2 regions of the Methylobacterium fujisawaense genome follow, and region 2 is predicted to be linked to the other one. Evidence: riboswitches for the same ligand, from Rfam matches in the RefSeq annotation. Region 2 holds a riboswitch; the other holds the start of a gene.

The links. Region 2 has a riboswitch for thiamine pyrophosphate ahead of thiC (phosphomethylpyrimidine synthase ThiC). Riboswitches for the same ligand answer to the same signal wherever they lie in the genome.
Region 1: another riboswitch for thiamine pyrophosphate. It lies ahead of thiO (glycine oxidase ThiO); the one in region 2 lies ahead of thiC (phosphomethylpyrimidine synthase ThiC).

The regions. Positions count from the first base shown of each region.
Region 1 is NZ_CP155000.1:1,325,953-1,328,912, reverse strand. Features, by position in the region: gene ABC766_RS06380 (glycosyltransferase) at 1-691, opposite strand, end outside; gene ABC766_RS06375 (TIGR02281 family clan AA aspartic protease) at 1,108-1,557, opposite strand; TPP riboswitch at 1,851-1,979, shown strand; gene thiO (glycine oxidase ThiO) at 2,044-2,960, shown strand, end outside.
Region 2 is NZ_CP155000.1:4,974,999-4,977,958, reverse strand. Features, by position in the region: gene ABC766_RS23590 (restriction endonuclease) at 93-467, opposite strand; gene ABC766_RS23585 (alpha/beta hydrolase) at 481-1,311, opposite strand; TPP riboswitch at 1,431-1,536, shown strand; gene thiC (phosphomethylpyrimidine synthase ThiC) at 1,608-2,960, shown strand, end outside.

The DNA of each region.
Region 1 (2,960 bases), 3.0 Mb from region 2:
TCACGGCGGCCATCAGCAGATTGTAATAGACCTCCTCGTCCCATCCGCCCAGCTCTGCTCGCTTCAGAAAGCATTCGAGAGCTTTCCTGTATTCTCCAGCAGCATTATACGTTGTCCCGAGGTACATCGTGTATCGGGCGATCATGTGGGGATCGGTCTCGACCGCCAACGCCTTCTTAAGAACGGCGATATCCCGCGCGTCCGCCGTGGTGTCGCGGTGACGGGCGCCGTCATCACCCCGGCGCATCGCGAGGGGAAGGACCGGTGTCTCGGAGACGCCGGGGCAGCTGAGAAATTCGTGCAGGACGCCCCGGTAGCGCCAGTTTTCCCGGCATCTGACCAACTGGGTGCGCCAGTATCGCGTCTGCTCGTCGATGATCTCGAACCGATAGCCGGGCGCATGCAACTTCGGCATCGTGAAGTCGGCCGGGATCACCAGCTCATCATCCGCATCGATGATCAGAGCGTACTGCGCGTGACGCCGCGCGAGTTTCAGGGCCTCGTTCCGATTGAAGGCAAAATCGACCCAGGGGCGCTCGACCAAGGCCCCCGGTATGTCCGCGAGCGCGGCACGGACAATATCCTGTGTTCCATCCGTCGATCCAGTGTCAACGATGATCCAATGATCGATGATCGGACGAACAGAGTCGATGCACCGACGGATCACGTGGGCTTCGTTCTTCACAATCATGGATAAGCAGATCGTGGATTCGCGATTCTTCATCCTGAAGCCGCCCCGTCATGCGCTTACGCCTCGAACGCGCAGTCATATTGGCTCCTAGCACCACATCAGCACATTGACAAAACGACCGATTGCTCCATAATAATTTTGATTGATCAGCATATTTGCAGCTTTATCGAGGTAAGACTCAGAAATATTCAAACACAATAATCTAAGATCTATAAATTAACCGGGAAGAATTGAATTACTCAACCGGTCGGGGACCATCCATCATCGGGCCGCCCGTGGCCTGCGCACCGAATATTTTCCGCGCAGGATCGGCCGCGTGATCGACCTGATCCCGCAGCCGATCCCGGGGAGACGGGCCGCGCCGGCCGCCGTTGGCGCGCCGCGACCCCAGAGATCGGCATGGGCGTTCGGGCGTTTCAGCCCCTCAGAGTCATCGTGCTGCCGGAGACGCCGAAATCGCGCAGGCGCCTGAGGAATGACATGCCCAGCAGGCTGGTGGACAGGAGCCCGCGCGGGATCACGACCGCATCGACGTCTCGCACGGTGATCGATCCGATCTGCACGATCGCGATCCGGATCGGCGCCACGCGAACCGTCCCGTTCGCGGTGTTCCAGACGCGCGTGAAGTCGGACGCAGCGACCTGGATCCCGATCCGCGCGGCGTCCTCCTCGGAGAACGCGCAGGCGCTCGCCCCGGTATCCACCATCATCGGCAGTGAACGGCCGTCCAGCAGAGCGTTGACGAAGAAGTGGCCGTTGCGGCCAGCCTGGAGGGCCACACCGGCGGCGGCACGGCCTGCGAGATCCGGCTCAGGCGGCGGTGCGACGGCGAGCGCGACCGGCGCCGCCCGCATGCCGTCGCGCACCTTCAGGACGGCCGTGACGCCGAGAAAGCCGAGCATGCAGATCAACAGGATTGTGCGCACGCAAATTCGCCCGTGACGTGGAGTGCCGGCGCCCGGAGAAGGTCCGGGATCCCGGCGATCAGATCCCAGACGCGTGAAGGGATGGTGCGCGCCGCCTATCGCGACGGCTGTCCGCGCGCCGATTCCGGTCCGCTTGGTGTCTGGACTGTCACCGCGACCCGCGGATTGTCACGGGAATGATGCAGGGGCGGCGGCGCGGGGTTGACCGGCACAAGCCGTGACGCCACATCTGCGTCTGTTCCAGGGAGATCCCCGGCAAGGGGCTGAGAAACCGCTGGCACGTCCCTCAGGACCTGCGGCGCGGAAATCCTTCGAACCTGATCCGGCTCATACCGGCGTAGGGATTGGACCGCGGCCGCCCGAAAGGCAGGCCACAGCTTCTGGTAGAAGCGCACGGCCCGCTCCCCGCGACGGCAATCCGCGGAGATGCCTGTGCCCTTCGACCGACCTGCCTCACCGATCGGCAGCCGCCGCAATCCCGAGGGCGTCGTCGCGCCCGCCGTCCTGCCGGCGCGGACCGACGTCGCCGTCATCGGCGGCGGGCTGATCGGTCTGTCGATCGCGTGGCGGCTCGCGCGGGCCGGCCGCACGGTGACCGTGCTGGAGCGGGAGACGATCGGCGCGGGCGCGAGCCTCGCGGCCACCGGCATGCTTGCTCCGGCCGCCGAGCACGAGCCCGGCTCGGACCCGCTTCTGCCGCTCGCCCTGGACTCGCTCCAGCTCTGGCCCGGCTTCCGCGACGCCCTTGAGGCCGAGTCCGGCCGAACCATCGACTATCGGGCCGACGGCACCCTGGTGCTGGCGGTCGGCCGCGACGAGGTCGAACGCCTGCGCTTCCGCTACGACCTGCAGCGCCGCTCGGGACTCGACGCCACCTGGCTGCCGGGCAGCGAGGTGCGGCGCCTGGAGCCCGGCCTGCGCCCCTCCGTCACCGCCGGGATCCACTGCCCGCTGGACCATCAGGTCGATCCCCGTCTGGTCATGGAGGCCCTCACCGAGGCTTGTCGCCGGGCCGGTGTGATCCTGGTGGAGCGGACCGCCGTCACCACCCTCGACTGGTCGGGCGGCCGCGTGACCGGGATCCGCGCCGGCGACCGCGTCGTCGCCGCGGAGACCGTCATCCTGGCCTCCGGCGCCTGGAGCGGGGAGGGCGGTCTGCTCCCCGACGCGCTCACCCTTCCGGTCCGCCCGCTGAAGGGCCAGTCCCTGGCGCTGCGCACCACCGCCCGCACTGGCACCCTCGCGCGGATGGTCTGGACCGAGCAGGTCCATATGGCGCCGAAGAGCGACGGCCAGCTCATCGTCGGCGCGACCGTGGAGGATTGCGGCTTCCGGCCCGGCGT
Region 2 (2,960 bases):
ATCGGAGGGATCCTGGACCGGTTTGGGTTGACGGCGATGAACGTGATCGCCGCAACCTGCGGATGTGACGAACGGTCGGTAAACGCCGGCGGTCAGACCTTGCGCCGCGCCGACCGCCGCGCGCGGGTCATGCGCGTCGCGGCGTGAAAATCGTCCGGCCGGCCGCGCACCCAGGCGAGGAAGCGGGCTATCTCCGGATCGGTCCGCAGGGCTTCAAGATCGGCCAGGCGCTTGGCGATCTCGGCCTCACTGTAGCGTGCATGGATCGCCGAGTGGCAGATCTGGTGCAGGCGGACGGTACCGCGATGGGTTCCGCCCTTGAGCTTCGGGGTGAGGTGATGGAGGCTGGAGCGAGCGCGATGCGGAATCGGGCGCTCACAGAGCGGGCAGACCGGCTCGGGCCGGCCCTGCGCACCCGGTGCGTCCGGATCCTCGGCGCTCCAGCGCTGCGAGCGCCGTCCGACCACGCGCCCCCCTCTCCTATCCTTGCTGATCGACCGGCTGCGGGCAGGTCGGACCGACACGCTCTCTGAACATCGCCTCGGCCTCTCGGTCCCGGCCCCCCAGGATGGACACGTGGTCGCCCGGGATCACGGCGATCCGCGCCCGCGGGCCGGCTGCTGCGGCGAGGCCTTGCGCCAACTTGAGCGGCACCACCGTGTCGTCGCGTCCCTGCACGATCAGAACCGGCGCAGTTCCGCCACGGATGCGCGTGTCCGAGCGGTATGTGTCGCGCAGGAGCCAGATGGGGACTAGCGGGACATGCAGCCGCACGGTGTGGATCATCGAGTCGAACGGGGCCTCCAGGTAAAGCCCGATCGTCGGCACCCGTTCGGCGACGGCGACCGCGACGGCCGCCCCCAGCGAATGGCCGTGCAGCAGGATCGGCGCGTCGGGCGCCTGTGCCCGCGCGGCGTTCACGGCCGCCAGGCCGTCGCGGATCAGGCCGTCTTCGCTGGGGCTGCCGGTCGAGCCGGGATAGCCGCGATAGGCCACGGTCAGCAGACCCCAGCCGCGCGCCCGCCACGGCTCCGCGGCGAAGCGCTCCGCGTGCGGTTCCGGGCGGGATCCATTGCCGTGGAAACTGACGATGACGCCGCAGCCCGGCCGCGGCGGCCGCCACAGTCCGTGCAGGGTCTCGCCATCCGAGGTCGCGACCGTGATCGTCGCGACCCCGGGCGGCACCGGCCAGGGTGTCGGCGGGCTGAAGGCGCCCGGATAGAGGAAGCGGCGCTGTCCGAGGGCGAGCGCGGCGCAGGCCAACCCGCAGAGCAGGAGCACGGCGAGCAGGAGGCCGGCGAGGAGTCGCATGCGATGCGGGGGAGGCCGTGGGGTTGAGAAGCGGATGCGTTCGATCGAACGGTTTTCGGGATGTGTTTTCTAGGGCGCCCGGTCAGCATTGACAAAGCCGTCCGCGCGCCTGAGTCTGGAACCGTTCCGAGGGGAGCCCCGCAGGGGGCTGAGATTGGGCACGCTGCCCTGACCCTTGAACCTGATCCGGCTCATACCGGCGGAGGGACGGGAACCTGCGGTCGCATGTCGCGCGGCCCCATCTCATCTCGGCCATCGCGTGGACCGGACTGCTCCAGCACGAGGAGAGGCCCACGATGAACGCACCCGTTCTCCCCAAGGACGTGAAAGGCAGCCCGGAGACCGTGACCACGGGTCCGGTGACCGGATCGCGCAAGGCCTATGCGAGCCCGGCCGGACGGCCGGACATCCGCGTCCCCTACCGCGAGATCGTCCTCTCCGATCCGAAGGAGGAACCGGTGCGGGTCTACGACCCGTCGGGCCCCTACACCGAGACCGACGCGCGGATCGACCTCAATGCCGGCCTCCCCGGCGTGCGCGAGCCCTGGATCGCGGCCCGCGGCTACGCAGCCGTCGCGCCGCGGGCGGTGAAGCCCGAGGATAACGGCTTCGCGGGCGACAAGCTCGTGGCCCCCTGCCCTGCCGAGCGGACCATCCGCAAGGCGGCCCCGGGCCAGAGGGTGACCCAGTACGAGTTCGCCCGCGCGGGGATCATCACCGAGGAGATGATCTACGTTGCCCATCGCGAGAACGTCTGCCGCGAGAAGATGCTCGCGGGCGCCGAGGCCGCACTCGCCGACGGCCAGAGCTTCGGGGCCTCGGTCCCGCCCTTCATCACCCCCGAATTCGTGCGCGACGAGATCGCCCGCGGCCGGGCGATCATCCCGGCCAACATCAACCACACCGAGCTGGAGCCGATGGCGATCGGCCGGAACTTCCTGGTCAAGATCAACGCCAATATCGGCAACTCGGCCGTGACCTCCTCGGCCGCCGACGAGGTCGAGAAGCTCGTCTGGTCGATCCGCTGGGGCGCCGACACGGTCATGGACCTGTCCACCGGCCGCAACATCCACAACATCCGCTCGTGGATCATCCGCAACAGCCCGGTCCCGATCGGCACGGTGCCGATCTATCAGGCGCTGGAGAAGGTCGGCGGCGACCCGCTCAAGCTCGACTGGGAGGTCTTCAAGGACACGCTGATCGAGCAGGCCGAGCAGGGCATCGACTACTTCACCATCCATGCGGGCGTGCGTCTCGCCCACGTGCCGCTGACCGCCCGGCGCGTCACCGGCATCGTCTCGCGCGGCGGCTCGATCATGGCGCGCTGGTGCCTGGCCGGGCACCGGGAATCGTTCCTCTACGAGCGGTTCGACGAGATCTGCGACATCATGCGGGCCTACGACGTGTCGTTCTCGCTGGGCGACGGCCTGCGCCCGGGCTCGATCGCCGACGCCAACGACGCCGCCCAGTTCGGCGAGCTGGAGACGCTGGGCGAGCTGACCAAGGTCGCCTGGGACAAGGGCTGCCAGGTGATGATCGAGGGCCCCGGCCACGTGCCGATGCACAAGATCAAGGTCAACATGGAGAAGCAGCTGAAGGAGTGCGGCGAGGCGCCGTTCTACACCCTCGGCCCGCTGACCACCGACATC